DNA from 3 places in the Paenibacillus sp. GCM10028914 genome. Region 2 is predicted to be linked to each of the others. Evidence: predicted binding sites of a transcription regulator. Region 2 holds the regulator's gene; each other region holds the start of a gene.
What was found. The regulator Rex, encoded in region 2, represses fermentation and respiration genes when NADH is low (regulators of the CRP and FNR family bind a similar motif). The targets are predictions, from matches to a motif close to TTGTGAAATATTTCACAA.

Region 1 (5,769 bases), on a different contig from region 2:
GAGATTGACGGAAGGATTCGCTGGAAGTCCAGCCTTTAAATGCTTCTTCGTTCTCCCATACGGTACAGATCTTGAGCTCCTCCGTTTCAGCGCCTTCCTTGGCTTCATGCCATACTTCCATTCGGACGAACCCCGGCATTTCCTGTACGCCCTTCGCCTGGGCGAATCGCTCAGACAGTTCCTTGCCATGACCTGGTTTGACTTTGATTGAATTCGTTACGACCAGCATGTTTGTTCCTCCTTAGGCTCTGAGTCCGGCCTTGCTTTGGCCGGTATATCAGTTGAAGATGGGATAGTATTGCTAGTCCATTATACCTTAGTGGTGCTGGTGATTTCATCTTGTGAGGAATGAAGTGATATAGCGTGTACATTTTAAATAAATGATAGAATAAAAGGATGTAGTCAGATCAGTCAGGAGGGATCAGAAGGGATGTTTATGGGAACGACGTTCGCTTTTGCAGCGATTGTATTACTGGCCTCTATCCTTCAAGTAAGTACAGGCTTTGGCTTCTCTATTATGGCGACACCTTTCTTGCTTATGATATTCCTGCCGAATGAAGCCATCCAAATCAACATTATTCTATCGTTAATCATATCGACATCACTCATATGGAAGATACGACGAGATATTGAGTTTAACCTCCTCAAAAGAGTGGTTGTCGGCAGTGTTGTTGGCATACCTTTTGGTGTGTTTATTTTTATGACGATGAATATCGATGCTTTAAAGCTCGGCCTTGGCATATTATTGGTTATCCTAACCTTATTACTTATGTGTAATTTTAAGCTGAAGCCAACACCATTTCGGGATTTCATCGTTGGAGGCTTGTCCGGGGCTTTAACAACAAGTATCGGCATGCCAGGTCCACCGCTTCTGCTGTAATTTTACAGGCACGGCTACGGAAAAAGAGAAGCTGCGGGGAACTACCTTAGCCTTTTACCTCTTTATTTATCTTGTTAGCTTGCTGAGTCAAATCGCTATTAGCGGAACGAATCCAACGGTGTGGAAATCTAGTCTATACGCCATTCCAATCGTGTTTATTGGCTTATTGGTCGGCCAGATGGTGTTCAAACGGCTTAACCAGCGAGTTTTTAGAGTGTTTACCTATGTATTATTAATGAGTACAGGAACATATTTATTGCTGGGAGCTTGAGTTCAACATCGAAATAAATATCAGGCGATGAAACGTTCATCCTTGGTCTCTGCGGTATTCGTCCTGTGCATAGTCATCGCAGTCTTTTTATATGTATCATGTATCTGTAATTTTGTTTTCAATCATATCCGCTATTGGTACATTATTTCATTCTATTGACTTCCGAGTTCAATTGATTATAATGCTTACAAACAATGAAAAACATGTTTTATGTATATGCTTGAGAATAAGGCTCAGGCGTCTCTACCAGGTTACCGTAAATGACCTGACTACATAAAAGATGAGAGAACGAACATTATTTGAAAATAGATAGCAGGATCGAAGGATCAAGTGCTGTGTCTTTTCTATATCATGTAAGGATAGTCTCTCTATTTTATGTAACGTCGATAACCTGGGCAGAAGTCACTGTCCGGGTTATTTGGAGTATCTTCATGGGCAGGATAAAGCTAGATGATTCTAATTACAAAAGGGAGAGTGTACACAACATGAGTTCGCAAAAGAGACATAAGCGTTATGAGGTCAGCAAACAGCTAGGACAAATTGCAATGGGGCAGGCAGCTGCGGAAACGGTGATCAAGGACGGTACACTCGTCAATGTGTTCACAGGAGAACTTCAGGAGCATGTCGATATCGCCATGGCCTTTGGAAGAATTGCTTATATTGGTCAAGCTGATCATACGATCGGCGAGAATACGAAGGTAATTCAGGCGAATGGACGTTATATCACCCCTGGTCTAATCGACGGACATATGCATGTGGAAAGCACAATGATGACGGTAACGGAATTCGCCAAGGCAGCGATGGCTAAGGGGACAACGGCTGTCTTCATGGATCCCCATGAAATTGCGAATGTCTTTGGCTCCAAAGGTGTGCGCTGGATGCATGAAGAAGGCCAGCAGCTGCCGCTTAAAGTATTTACGACCTTTCCATCATGTGTACCTGCTACAACAGATCTTGAAGATGCGGGCGCTGCACTTGGTGTAGCTGATATTGAAGCGGGATTACAGTGGCCAGGTGTTGAAGGTCTTGGAGAAGTGATGAATTTCCCTGGTGTTGTATACGGTGATCCGACCATGTGCGGTGAAATCGAAGCAACTTTGAAAGCGGGCAAGACAGTTACGGGACATTTTCCATCAGAAGATGAGCGCATGCTGCAAGCCTATCTGGCAACAGGTGTGAGTTCTGACCATGAGACAGTTACACGGGAGCAGGCGCTTCAGAAGGTTCGTCTTGGAATGCATTTGATGATTCGTGAAGGTTCGGCATGGCATGATGTAAAAGAAGTTATCAAAGTGGTAACGGAAGATAAAGTATGTACGGATAACATTTCCCTTGTAACAGATGATGTTTATCCTATGACACTATTGAAGCTGGGTCATTTGAATCATGTGGTACGCCGGGCTATTGAAGAAGGCGTTGATCCGGTTACTGCGATTCAGATGGGAACCATCAATGTCGCACGGTATTTCGGCATGGAGCAGGAGATCGGCAGTATCGCACCAGGTAAAGCAGCAGATATATTACTGATTGATGACCTGAAACAGATGGAGCCATCTCTTGTAATTGCCGATGGTGAGGTAGTTGCTGATTCCGGTAAACTCGTTAAGGCATTCCCGGTTTATGAATATCCAGCGGAAGCTCGCAGCTCTGTGCAGCTGAAGCGTGCGCTAACGGCGGACGATTTCTTGCTCCGCAGCAAAGGACAAACACAGAATACACAAGTGAACGTGATCCGTGTTATTGAGAATAGTGCCCGTACAGCCAAAATGACAGCATCTCTGCCGGTCGTAGACGGAATCATCCAGCCGGATCCAGCGGAGGATATTATAAGGCTTGCTTGCATTGAGCGTCATAAAGGAACGGGTCAAATCTCGCTTGGTTTTGCAAGTGGATTCCAATTGAAATCAGGTGCGGTAGCATCCACCGTTGCTCACGATAGCCATAACTTGCTTGTCATGGGGACAAATCCTGAAGATATGGCGTTTGCCGCCAATGAGCTTGCAGCTTGTGGTGGGGGGATGATCGTGGTACAGGATGGTAAGGTGCTGGCGAAGGTAGAAATGCCTGTAGCGGGACTTATGGCAGATCGACCGCTTGAGACGGTTGCTGCTGAGGTAGCCGCGATGGAGGAAGCGTGGAAAGAGCTTGGCTGCGAGATGAATGCTCCATTCATGACTTTCTCGCTCATCGCACTGCCGGTAATCCCGGACATTCGGATCACGAACCGTGGTTTGGCTGATGTGACCGAATTTAAGTTAATTGAAACAGAAATCTGACATTTATCATTGCCAAAAGAGCCCAAGTTGTGAGTGGGCTCTTTCCTTTTTTGCCAAGAACGTGATTTTCGTCACAAATTCACAACTATTTAACCCCTTTCACACCATTTCAATGTGACAAAAATCACAATTCTTCTAACTGCGGTCTGCGAAAATAATGAAAGATAAATTTTAAAGCATTATTACGTGACCAAAAGGAAGGGGTATATTATGGATCCGGTTATGCTCGCGCGAATACAGTTCGCATCGACAACCATTTTTCATTTCATCTTTGTTCCGCTGTCCATCGGCTTGGCATTTCTGATCGCCATTATGGAGACGATGTATGTCGTCAAGGGCAAAGAAATATACAAGAAGATGGCAAAATTCTGGGGGAAACTGTTCCTCATTAACTTTGCTGTTGGGGTCGTTACAGGCATATTGCAAGAATTCCAGTTTGGTATGAACTGGTCGGATTATTCTCGTTTTGTCGGTGATGTGTTTGGAGCACCACTTGCGATTGAAGCACTTCTCGCATTTTTCTTGGAATCTACTTTTATTGGGCTTTGGATTTTCGGATGGGACCGTGTATCCAAGAAAGTTCACTTACTTAGCATATGGCTCGTATCTTTCGGTACGCTCATGTCTGCATTCTGGATCTTGGCGGCTAACTCATTCATGCAACGTCCGGTAGGATTTGAGATCAATAATGGACGTGCGGAGATGAATGATTTCCTAGCTATTATTACAAATGGTCAGCTCTTGGTTGAGTTCCCGCATACGATCTTCGGGGCACTCGCTACAGGCGCATTCCTTGTTACAGGGGTCAGCGCATACAAGCTGCTTAAGAAGAAAGATATTGAATTTTTCAAAAAGTCATTCAACATTGCGATCATTGTCGCGCTTCTCTCTTCCGTGCTCGTTGCTGTCTATGGTCACCAACAAGCACAATACTTGGTTGATACACAGCCTATGAAAATGGCTGCAGCGGAAGCCTTGTGGGAAACAAGTGATGACCCTGCACCTTGGACGGTTATAGCTAGCATTGATCCTGAAAATCAGAAGAATACATCAGAATTTAAGGTTCCTTATCTGCTTAGCTTCCTGTCCTACAGCAAATTTTCCGGTGAGGTTATCGGGATGAAAGAACTGCAGGCACAGTATGAGGCAGAATACGGGCCTGGAGACTATATTCCTCCGGTTCGCACAACATTCTGGAGCTTCCGCATCATGGTTGCTGCGGGTTCTGCTATGATTCTACTTGCTCTTTACGGTGCATGGCTTACATGGCGCAAGAAAGTGGAGAAAGCAGGAAAATGGTTCTGGTACGCTTTGTTGTTTAGTATTTCACTTCCGTTCATTGCAAATACAGCCGGATGGATCATGACAGAAATCGGTCGTCAGCCTTGGACGGTATTCGGATTGATTACAACCGCAGATAGTGTTTCTCCAAATGTAAGTGCAGGTTCAATCCTGTTCTCACTCATTGCATTTAGTACGATTTACGCTGTACTCGCTGCGGTAATGGCTTATCTGTTCGTTAAAGTAATCAAGAAAGGGCCATATGCGGTGGAAGAAGACGATCACAACGCAGCTGACCCATTCAATAAGGAGGGATACGGCAATGTCTCTAAATGAGTTATGGTTTGTACTGGTTGCCGTTCTGTTTATCGGATTTTTCTTCTTGGAAGGCTTTGATTTCGGGGTAGGTATGTCTACCCAATTCTTAGCCAAAAATGATAGTCAGCGCCGGGTGCTCATCAACTCTATCGGTCCGTTCTGGGATGCGAACGAAGTATGGCTGCTGACGGCAGGTGGCGCGATGTTCGCCGCCTTCCCGAACTGGTATGCGACGCTGTTTAGCGGATTTTACATTCCGCTTGTGTTCCTGTTGCTTGCCTTGATCGGCCGTGGAGTTGCATTTGAATTCCGCGGTAAGGTCGGGAATGCACGCTGGAAAAAGGTGTGGGATGCAGCGATCTTCATCGGTAGCATTCTGCCTCCATTCTTACTTGGTGTTGTATTTGCCTGCTTGATTCAAGGGCTGCCGATTGATGAACAAATGCAGCTTCACGCCGGATTTTTCGATGTTGTAAATCTTTACACTGTTGTAGGCGGAGTGACAGTAGTTATGCTATGCTTACTGCATGGACTCATGTTCACGACACTTAGAACGATAGGTGATCTTCAGGAACGTGCTCGCGTTATGGCACGCCGCTTGTTGATTCCGGTTGCTGCGCTGCTGCTTATATTCGGAGCCATGACGTATTTCATGACCGATGTATTTGAAGTTCGTGGTGGGTTATTATCCATTGTACTGGTTATTGGTGTGATTGCCTTTTTGGCAGCCGGTTACTTTATCA
Region 2 (5,769 bases):
CTTATTGATCAGGCTATATAAAGCTATGGCACATCTTCATTTAGGGGAAACTGAGGAAGCTTCAGGTTATTTGACTTCGATTCTGCCGCTCGTGGATGACAAAAGGTTTTTGCAGGCTATGATCTATAATGCGCTTGGTTGTATCCAGGTAATTAATGGACGAACAGAGCATGCCCGGGACTATTTTACACTTGCCATACAGAGTGACCCAACTCTTCCTGATCCGCTTAATAATCTGGAGGTTTGTCACAAAAATCGTGGTCAACTGCAGTACGGGAGCCAATTGATTTCGCTGCTATGAATATCAATCTGTGAGAAACGATGCCCGCTCGAAGTCCCGAGTTTGTGGCATCGTTTTTTATGTCTATAATGTTCAAACGGCGTGACATCTGTTATGCTGGTATTTAGACTGGAAGGAAAGGGATTTATACGAACATGAAATTTGCCGTATTGGATTTTGAAACTACGGGCAACCAGTCAGCCGATGAAATCATTCAAGTGGGGCTGGCCATCATCGATGAAGATCGCAGCATATCCCGAGTGTACGGCTCTTATGTCAATCCCGGGATTCCGATTCCACCGTTTATTACAGGTTTGACAGGTATTTCGGATAGTGATGTTGCGGATGCACCCTCACTTGAGGAAATGATGATGGAACTGGTACCGTTGCTCGATGATGTTGTACTTGTAGGTCATAATGTGGCCTTTGATTTTAATTTTTTACAAAATGCACTCGATCGCTGTGGATATTTACCATTTAGCGGACGAATTCTCGATACGATTCATTTTTTGAAAATATGCTTTCCATCGCTCACATCGTATCAACTTGGGATGGTATCATCCCATTTCGGGCTGGTCCATGACCGCCCACACCAAGCGGACAGCGATGCGCTGGCTACCGCATACGTAATGTTGAAATGTCTAGAGGAGTTAGATCAGCTTCCATTAATTACAATTCAGCGACTTAGTGAACTATTTGCTGATGAGGACAGCGATCTAGGCTGGTTTTTTGATGGCTTACGGGCTAATTTGGAGAATCAAGCTCTTCAGGAACCAGATCAGTATACGTATTATCGACAGTTTGCCCTGAATATAGAGGATTGGACTGAAATAGCTCCACCCCGGAGTGATGAAGAAAACAATCCACTTGCTGACGTATCCTTTGAAGAATATATGAAGAAAGTTCGCGATAATCTTCGTGAAGCCCTTCCTCAATATGAAAGCCGGGACGCTCAAGATATTATGTTCGAGGAAGTTATGAAGGCCCTTGATGAGGATAAGCATCTCTTGATTGAAGCTGGAACAGGAACGGGGAAATCGTTAGGTTATTTGCTTCCATCAATATACCAGAGTGTGAAACAGGATCAGAAGGTCATGGTCAGCACGCATACGATTAACCTTCAGGAACAGCTGCGAGAGCGGGATATTCCGTTGATGACTAAGGTAATTCCGTTTCCGTTCAAAGCCGCCGTCTTCAAAGGGAGACAGCATTATTTGTGTTTGAGAAAATTTGAACATAAAATAAATAGGAGAGACTTCAGCACACCTAAAGAAGATATCATCACATCTGCTCAAATGATTGTCTGGTTAACGCAGACAGAAACAGGTGATGATGAAGAATTAAATCTTGGGGGCCGAGGGGGAGATTTTTGGGAAACCGTAGCCAGCGAATCAGACTCTTGTTTGGGCCGAGCTTGTCCATGGTTTAAAAAATGTTTTTACCATCGTGCAAAGCATGAGGCAGGTATTGCGGATGTAGTCATTACGAATCATTCAAAACTCTTCACGGATGTGAAGGCAAATCATCAGCTATTACCTGCATATGAACGCCTGGTGATTGATGAAGCTCATCATCTGGAAGACGTAGCGGGTAAGCATCTAGGTCTTAACTTGAAATATTTTTCGGTAGTACATACCCTTACACGGCTTTATAAGGATAGTCGTAACGGACAGCTACCGGCTTTGCGTCAATTATTACAAACTTCGGCCCATGAAAAGGCGGGGGAATGGACGTCAGTTATAGATCGGATCTTTCCTGATCTTATAACGGTTAAGGAGACTTGGGATCGTCTAAATGACAATCTGTTTAATATTCTTCCTGAACGCGGAGATGCATCAGGGGAGACGGGGCAGTTTACGCTTCGGCTTACTCCTTCGAAGAAGCCTAAGGACTGGGATAGCTTAACCGAGCTTGAGAATCAAATTCATCTAATCTTAGGTGATGTCGTTCGTAAGGGAGATACGCTCACATCAGAGATACGAGAAGAATTGGATGACTATAGTGCTGATAGCTTAATAACCGATATCAATGGACTTTTCAAGGATCTTGCCTCACATCGAGAGAATTTGAAGTTTTTTATGACTTTAAACGATGAGGGTATTGTTTACTGGATGGAGGCTAACGGGAATTTTCGAAGTAAGTCTCTTCAGATGTATGCGGTGCCTGTCGATGTAAGTGGACAACTGAAGGAATTGTTTTTCGATAAAAAACAAAGTGTGATTCTGACATCTGCAACACTTTCTGTTGATAAATCATTCCAGTACATGATCGATAATTTAGGGCTACAGGAAGCTTCAGACCTGGGACGTCTTAACACGGTCCAACTGCCTTCGCCTTTTAACTACAGAGAGCAGGCACTGTTGTTAATTCCAAGAGATTTCCCGAGTGTCAAGGGCACAGTGGGAGATCCGCTTTTCGTAAATACACTTGTTCAGTCCCTTAAAGATGCCGCAATGGCAACTAAGGGAAGAATGCTGGTGTTATTTACTTCATATCGGATGCTTCGACAGGTCTATGAACCATTGAAAGAAGCATTATCATCAAGTGACATTGCGGTTCTTGGACAAGGGATGGACGGAACGAGCAGAACCAAACTGATTCGCAGATTTCAGGACAGCAGCGCGTCGGTTCTTCTGGGTACCAGCTCATTCTGGGAAGGGGTAGATATCCCAGGTGAAGCTTTGACGTGTCTTGCAATCGTTCGTTTGCCGTTTCAACCGCCTAATCATCCATTAGTGGAAGCGAAGAGTGAGCTGCTCCAGCAACAGAAGAAAAATCCATTCATGAAGCTTTCAGTGCCACAGGCTGTTATTCGTTTTAAACAAGGATTTGGGCGACTTGTACGGACTGCACAAGACAAAGGGATTGTCATCGTATATGATACCCGTGTAATTGAATCCTATTATGGAAAACATTTTTTGTACTCACTTCCAGGGCCTAAAATGGAACATATGCCAACGGAGCAAATGGTACCTCGTATTACGGAATGGCTTCATGGAGAAGGAACAGTATAATAACAAGTCGAATTATAATTTGACATTATCATTAGGGGGAGCATGCATGAAATCGGATAAAATATCAGAGGCCGTTGTTCGCAGACTGCCCGTTTACTTGCGCTATTTGAATGAGCTTCATATTCGTGAGGTAGCAACTGTGTCCTCACAAGAGTTAGGGCAAAAACTTGATCTAAACCCAGCACAAATTCGTAAGGATCTGGCCTATTTTGGAGATTTCGGTAGAAAGGGTATTGGATACGATGTCAGTTACCTAATCGAAAAAATCCGTCATATTTTAAAGCTGGATCAACAAATTAACGTAGTGCTTGTGGGTGCAGGTAATCTTGGACAAGCCTTGTCTAACTACAATGCTTTTCTGAAAGATAATATGAAAATTGTAGCTATTTTTGATGCATACAGTCCAAAAGTGGGCACCAAGATTAATAATATTGTTGTACAGCCAATGGAAGAACTGACGGCAACAATTAAAGAATATAACATACGAATCGGTATCATCACCGTTCCAGATGTGGAAGCGCAGGCTGTTGCCGATAATCTTATTTCGGCAGGTATTGAAGCGATTCTTAATTTCGCTCCAATCATTTTGAAAGCACCGCCTCATATCCGAATCCATACGGCTGACTTCACAACTGATCTGCAAAGTCTGGCCTATTACTTGGTTAATGGAAAGGAAGATACCGAACATGAAGAAGCATAAATGGATGATTACAAACGGTACCTTTGCCGTGCTACGGGAAGGAAAGTCTGTTCTCCGTGGTTATATGGTAGTTGAGGACGACCTAATTACCTATATCGGTGAAGAAAAGCCTGTAGTCGAGGAAGATATAGAAGTTATTGACGGTACACATCTCTTCTTCATGCCAGGGTTAATTAATACGCATGGTCATACAGCTATGTCGCTTCTTCGCGGACATGGAGATGACCTTGCTCTTCAAGTATGGCTTCAGGAGAAGATGTGGCCAATGGAAGCAAAGTTCACAGCGAATGATGTATACTGGGGAACGTCGCTTTCCGTAATTGAAATGCTTAAGGGAGGAACAACGACCTTCCTTGATATGTATGATCATATGGATCAGGTCGCTGCTGTAACGGAACAATCGGGTATGCGCGGGGTACTTACACGCGGCGTAATCGGTTTGTGTGCTCCTGATGTCCAGAAGCACAAGCTCGATGAGGCTATTGCCTTCGCAAAGGATTGGCATGGCGCAGCAAATGGTCGTATTACGACCATGATATCGCCGCATGCACCTTACACATGTCCTCCTGATTACATTGAAAAGTTCGTCCAGGCTGCTCATGATCTGGACTTACCCTTGCACACTCACATGTCGGAAACGACTACAGAAGTAGAGCAGAATGTTCAGGAATATGGATTAAGACCTGTAGCTCACTTGCAGAAGCTAGGATTTTTCTCCAGACCGGCACTTGTAGCTCACGGGGTTCATTTAACGGATGAGGAGATTGAGATTTTGGCGGCTCATCAGGTTGCGGTATCTCATAATCCGGGAAGTAACTTGAAGCTGGCAAGTGGTGTAGCAAGAGTACCAGAATTGCTTAAGGCTGGAGTAACCGTTTCTTTAGGTACTGATGGTCCTGCAAGCAACAACAACTTAGATATGTTTGAAGAAATGCGATTAGCTGCGCTCATTCATAAAGGTGTTACTGGTGATCCCACGGCAATTCCGGCTTCGGAAGCGTTGCGTATGGGTACTGAGTATGGTGCGAAGTCACTCTTCTTAGAAGGACTTGGAACTCTGGCTCCTGGAATGAAGGCGGATTTTATCGCGTTGAATACAGATCAAGCGCATTTCTTGCCACATACAGATTTCATCTCACACGCTGTTTATTCCGCAAGTGCAAAAGATGTTGAGCATGTTTGGGTAGATGGTAAACAGATCGTCAAGAATGGAAATTGCTTAACTTTAGATGAAGAGAAGATTCGCCGTGAAGCTCAAAGTGCATTCGAACGGTTGTTGACCCTCTAGAAAATAACAAGGGAGCGAGGGAACGCAGGTGAAGAAAAAGACAAAGCGGATACTCCTCGGCGTTTCCGGATTTTTGCTCATATTGTTGGCTTTCCAAATATACTATTCAAATGTTATGTCTGACCCTTGGAACCAAGAGAAGCTGGCGATAACAGCAGCTCAGGAGTACGGGGGATTAATAAAAACGGATAAAACCTATAGATCAGTCTGGGATAAGGATAGTATATACTGGGTTGTATCGGGGCAGGATGCTGACAACAAGGGAATTATGGTATGGGTGAAGTTTACGGAGGATAATAAGCCAGTAGGAGGCCCTGAAACGGTGCATTCCGAGGCTTTAAGTGATGGTATGACGGAAGCTCAGATTCGTAATCAGATTCATGCTGATTTACCTGGAGCCGTCATCGAAAGACTTGTTCCTGGTATGTATGAAGGCGAGTATGTCTGGCAGTTATTATATACTCTGAATAATGAATCAAAATATCGG
Region 3 (5,769 bases), on a different contig from region 2:
TCAAAGGTGCGTTTATTTTTATGGCGGATTTGGTTAAGAACATAACGGTACCTATGGAACTGGATTTCATGGCAGTGTCGAGTTATGGTGCTTCAACGAAATCATCCGGAGTCGTAAAAATTATTAAAGATTTGGATGTATCTGTTGAAGGTAGAGACGTATTGATTGTTGAAGATATTATCGACAGCGGTCTGACACTCAGCTATTTGATCGAACTGCTTGAGAACCGTAGTGCCAAATCAGTTGCCGTGGTGACACTGTTTGATAAACCGGCACGCCGGACTGTAGACTTACAGGCAGACTATACTGGGTTTGTTATCCCTGATGCGTTTGTTGTAGGATATGGTCTGGATTATGCTGAGCATTACCGGAACCTCCCTTACATCGGGGTTTTGAAACCGGAGATTTACAGCAACTAAATACCAAGCTGGATCAGGAATCAATGATTGCTGATCCCTGCGCCATTTCGTCTTGTTGAGATGGTCAGACAGGCTGTGGTAAAATATCTTATGTGTCTTTGAGAGGAGGTAGGGGATGAATCGGTTCATCCGGAATTCTGGTTTTTATTTGATTCTATTTTTAGTCGTGGTGGGAATCGTGCAATTCGTTACCAACGGCAACGAAGTAGCCGATAACCCTAGGTATGATCAGCTGCGGCAGGAAATCAAGGCCAACAACGTAAAAGAAATTACAGCTCAATTTGACGGTTATGCATACCTTGTGACCGGTAAATATAAGAATCCCAAGGGTGAAGATCAGTCAGAGAATTTCTCGACCTACATTCCTGCTACTGATGACGCGATGAATGAACTTGTTCAGGCAAGCGAACAGAACGAGATTGAATTCAACGTCAAGAAGATGGAAGGCCAGAGCATTTGGCTGACCTTGTTATCATCATTTATTCCGCTTGTAATCATGTTCATTCTGTTCTTCTTCCTGTTCAATCAGGCTCAAGGCGGCGGCGGCAAAGTGATGAACTTTGGTAAGAGTAAAGCCCGTCTTTATAATGAAGAGAAGAAAAAGATTACATTTGAGGATGTAGCGGGAGCAGATGAGGAGAAGCAGGAACTTGTTGAAGTTGTTGACTTCTTGAAAGATCCGCGCAAGTTTAACACAGTTGGCGCTCGTATTCCAAAAGGTGTTCTTCTTGTGGGCCCTCCGGGTACCGGTAAAACCCTCCTAGCTCGTGCAGTTGCGGGTGAAGCAGGTGTGCCATTCTTCAGTATCTCCGGTTCCGACTTTGTTGAAATGTTTGTCGGTGTCGGTGCATCGCGTGTTCGTGACTTGTTCGAGAACGCGAAGAAGAATGCTCCTTGTATTATCTTTATTGACGAGATCGATGCAGTTGGTCGTCAGCGTGGCGCTGGACTTGGCGGCGGACATGACGAACGTGAGCAGACGCTCAACCAATTGCTCGTAGAGATGGATGGATTCGGAGCTAACGAAGGTATCATTATCGTGGCTGCGACGAACCGTCCGGATATTCTTGACCCAGCCTTGCTCCGTCCAGGCCGTTTTGACCGTCAGATTACGGTTGATCGTCCAGACGTGAAGGGGCGTGAAGCGGTACTTAAAGTACACGCGCGTAACAAACCACTTACGAAAGACGTTAGACTCGATATTATTGCGAAACGGACAACAGGTTTCACTGGTGCTGATCTGGAGAACCTCTTGAATGAAGCGGCTCTACTTGCAGCACGTCGTAATCGTAAAGATATTTCCATGCGTGAAGTGGATGAAGCTATTGACCGCGTTATTGTCGGTACTGAGAAACGCAGCCGCGTGATCAGTGATCGCGAGAAACGAATTGTGGCTTACCACGAAGCAGGCCATACCATTGTTGGTTATTTCCTTGAGCATGCTGATATGGTGCATAAAGTAACGATCATTCCGCGCGGACGCGCTGGTGGATATGTTATTATGATGCCGAAGGAAGACCGTATGCTCGTAACGAAACAAGAACTTCTCGACCGCGTTACTGGTTTGCTTGGCGGCCGTGTAGCTGAAGAGTTGTTCATTGGTGAAATCGGAACTGGTGCATATAGCGACTTCCAGCAGGCTACAGGCATTATCCGTAGCATGATTGTAGAATATGGTATGAGTGAGAAACTCGGACCTATGCAGTTCGGTACTTCACAAGGTCAAGTATTCTTGGGCCGCGATATCGGACATGAGCAGAACTACAGTGATCAAATCGCTTACGAAATCGATCAGGAAATGCAACGCTTCATCAATGAATGTTATGAGAAGTGTAAGCAGGTGCTCACAGAGCACTCCAAGGAAGTTCATCTGATCGCGAATACACTCCTTGAAGAAGAGACACTGGAGCTTGAACAGATTAAGCAATTGATCGAGACAGGCGCACTCAGTGACAAAGAGGATTCAGGAGATGGCGGTCAAGGATCATCCGAGAATGGAGAGCCTGTTATCGATAACATCGGTGACGTGCGCGTTCGGATTCAAGGTAAAGATGAAGCTGAACAGCCTAAATCAAGCGATGATATCCCGAACAATCCATTAGACGGTAACGATCCAGAACGCAAAGATCCGGACGGAGAAACTCCTCCGGGCGGTTCGGACAACGGTAATAATAGATTGACGTAAGAAATGCGATAAAAACGTCGCATTCCGAATAAAAACAAAGAACCGGAGAACGATCATTCGTTTTCCGGTTCTTTTTGTGCTTCTTGTCACATTGACAGTCATTCGAACGTTGTGTACATTAGGTGATAAACGAAAGGTGCATCCTTTCACAAAGAAAATACCAGCATCTTGGACATTGTCACCAGCGGTCATCGTGGACCGCAATACATAAGGGGAGAGGGTCACTCGTGGAAGCTTTGGCACTGGAGCGTAAAGCGGAACAAAACCGTGAACTGCGCGAACGATTAATGCAGTTGAAAAAGGAACGCAATGCCATTATTTTGGCTCATTACTACCAGAGAGATGAAATTCAGGAAGTAGCTGATTTCCGGGGAGATTCTTTCCTGCTTGCACAGAAGGCTGCTCAGACCGATGCAGATACAATCGTATTTTGCGGTGTACATTTCATGGGTGAGAGTGCAAAAATTCTTGCACCAAATAAAACGGTGATTATTCCCGACGAACGTGCTGGATGTCCTATGGCAGACATGGTTAATGTCGATGGGCTTCGTAAGTTAAAAGCGCAGCATCCAAATGCAAAGGTCGTAACATATATTAACTCCTCAGCAGAGATTAAAGCGGAGACCGACATCTGCTGCACATCTTCTAACGCTGTTAAGGTTATTCAATCTGTTGATTCGGATGAGATTATTTGGGTCCCTGATAAAAATCTAGGTCATTATGTTCAGCAGCATACCGACAAGAAGCTTATTATTTGGGAAGGTTATTGTAATACACATGATATGCTAACCGTTAAAGATGTCGTGGAGATGAAGGCTAAGTACCCGAATGCAGAGTTTGTTGTTCATCCAGAATGTCGGCCGGAAGTCGTAGCAATGGGCGATTTTGTGGGTAGCACAACGGCAATTTTAGAATATTGCAGGGATTCCTCTTGCAAAGAATTCATTGTAGGCACAGAAGATGGAACAGGGTATCAGCTTCGTTTAGATAGTCCGGATAAATCCTTCCATTTTGCTACGAAATTTCTGGTTTGTCCGAATATGAAAGTAAATAATCTTAAAAAACTCGTTAAATGTCTTGAGACCATGAAGCCACAAATCTATGTTCCACCCGTGGTTGCCGAGAAGGCCCGAACCTCATTAGAGCGCATGTTACAAGTAAAGTAGCATGCGCTACTCTTTGCTAAAAGACAGGTGAATTACGTGATACCGCAGTATTTAATTGATTTTGATCTGCAGGATTTGCCGGTAGTTGAGACAGATGTAATCGTGATTGGTTCGGGGATAGCTGGATTATATACGGCGATTGAAGCCAGTGCTGACCATAGCGTATTGCTAATCACTAAAAAATCGCTAATGGAGAGCAATACGCGTTATGCTCAGGGCGGAATTGCGGCTGTGACGGCAGAGGATGATTCTCCGGCATATCATCGGCACGATACGCTTTTAGCAGGAGCTGGACTCTGCTCTTCTACAGCTGTTGATGTTCTGGTTCATGAAGGTCCAGCGGGTGTACAGGATTTAATTCGGTTAGGAACCACCTTTGATATTGAGAACGGTGAGCTCGCATTGACGAAAGAGGGAGCGCACAGTCATCGAAGAATTCTCCATGCGAATGGAGATGCGACGGGATACGAAATTGTACGTGCTCTTTCCATTCAGGTAGAGCAGCATCATAATGTGACTGTATGGGATGACCATTTTGTAATTGACCTTGTTACAGAGGAAAATGTATGTTTAGGTGCCCTGGTGCAAATGCCAGATGGCAGTCGTGTATTTGTGCGAGGGCAGGCAACAGTGTTATGCTCCGGTGGAGCTGGTCAGCTATACCGTTATACAACCAATCCAGAGGTGGCTACGGCAGATGGCGTTGCTATGGCTTACCGTGCAGGCGCCGAGATTAGAGATATGGAATTTATTCAGTTCCACCCAACCGCTCTTAGCTACCCAGGTGCACCAAGATTTTTAATATCGGAAGCAGTTCGAGGTGAAGGAGCTTATCTTCGGAATATTAAAGGTGAGCGTTTCATGGAACGATATCATGAACTGCAAGAGCTTGCCCCACGAGACATTGTGGCTAGAGCGATCGTAAGTGAAATGGAAGAGACCAGGGCAACGTTTGTTTATCTCGATATTACTCATGAATCGCCTGAAATGGTGAAGCGCCGTTTCCCGACCATCTACGAAACTTGTATGAGATACGGACTTGATTTGACAACCGATTGGATTCCCGTATCCCCTGCAGCGCATTATATGATGGGGGGCGTTAAAACCGATTTGTATGGAAAGAGCAGTATTTCCAGACTATTCGCATGTGGGGAAGTTTCATCTACTGGAGTTCATGGTGCCAATCGCTTGGCGAGTAACTCCTTATCCGAGGCATTAGTATATGGGCGGAGAATTGTGGAGCAAATCAGAAATCTGCCCGGAAATGGTTCCGACGAGTTACAACTATCCTTCAGTTGGGAACGCAAAGAATCGCCCTCACAAGCTATTGTGGAACGCAGACTGAAGCTACAGAAAGTGATGGTTCGGTATGCGGGTTTACGTCGAAGTAAGGATACACTGCTTCGTGCGATCGATGACTTGAACCGCCAACTTCCGATATTTCACTCCGTGCTCACGAAACGGGAGGAATATGAGTTCGCAAATATGCTCACAAGTTCCCTCTTGGTTGTTCAAGGTGCGCTGCGCCGTGAAGAGAGCCGGGGAGCCCATTACCGTGAAGATTTTCCGCTGCGAGATAATGAAGGATGGCGTAAACATATTGTTCATGTCCTGGATCAAGGAATGACGGAGGAATTCAGCGATGATGTTTAACGGATATAATAAAAGCTTGGTTGAGAATATCGAGGCTTGGCTTCGTGAGGACGTTGGATCGGGTGATATAACAACGATAACAACAATTCCGGAGGGGCATGAATCTAAAGCGATTATTCATGCTAAAGAAGGTGGAATTGTAGCTGGTATGCCGGTTGCGGAACTTGTGTTTCAGATCGTGGATAAGGATCTAGTGTTCAAAGCCCATGTCCAGGATGGACAACGGGTGGAGAAGGGAGATATTTTAGCAGAGATCGAGGGCAGCACTCACCGCATATTGACCGCTGAGCGGCTTGCGCTTAATTTGCTTCAACGCTTATCAGGCATTGCTACGAAGACGCGAGCT

Region 1: ACFQV5_RS07260 (cytochrome ubiquinol oxidase subunit I) is a predicted target of Rex. The motif match lies at 3,540-3,557, and genes of this name have one in related genera.
Region 3: nadA (quinolinate synthase NadA) is a predicted target of Rex. The motif match lies at 2,739-2,756, and genes of this name have one in related genera.

The regions. Positions count from the first base shown of each region.
Region 1 is NZ_JBHTFO010000008.1:172,728-178,496, reverse strand. Features, by position in the region: gene ACFQV5_RS07275 (antibiotic biosynthesis monooxygenase) at 1-229, opposite strand, end outside; partial or broken gene ACFQV5_RS07270 (sulfite exporter TauE/SafE family protein) at 437-1,151, shown strand; purine riboswitch at 1,342-1,443, shown strand; gene ade (adenine deaminase) at 1,637-3,427, shown strand; gene ACFQV5_RS07260 (cytochrome ubiquinol oxidase subunit I) at 3,638-5,044, shown strand; gene cydB (cytochrome d ubiquinol oxidase subunit II) at 5,031-5,769, shown strand, end outside.
Region 2 is NZ_JBHTFO010000018.1:800,326-806,094, forward strand. Features, by position in the region: gene ACFQV5_RS24390 (tetratricopeptide repeat protein) at 1-301, shown strand, start outside; gene dinG (ATP-dependent DNA helicase DinG) at 436-3,294, shown strand; gene ACFQV5_RS24400 (redox-sensing transcriptional repressor Rex) at 3,341-3,994, shown strand; gene ACFQV5_RS24405 (amidohydrolase) at 3,981-5,282, shown strand; gene ACFQV5_RS24410 (cell wall elongation regulator TseB-like domain-containing protein) at 5,311-5,769, shown strand, end outside.
Region 3 is NZ_JBHTFO010000021.1:42,513-48,281, forward strand. Features, by position in the region: gene hpt (hypoxanthine phosphoribosyltransferase) at 1-419, shown strand, start outside; gene ftsH (ATP-dependent zinc metalloprotease FtsH) at 535-2,604, shown strand; gene nadA (quinolinate synthase NadA) at 2,832-3,770, shown strand; gene nadB (L-aspartate oxidase) at 3,807-5,423, shown strand; gene nadC (carboxylating nicotinate-nucleotide diphosphorylase) at 5,413-5,769, shown strand, end outside.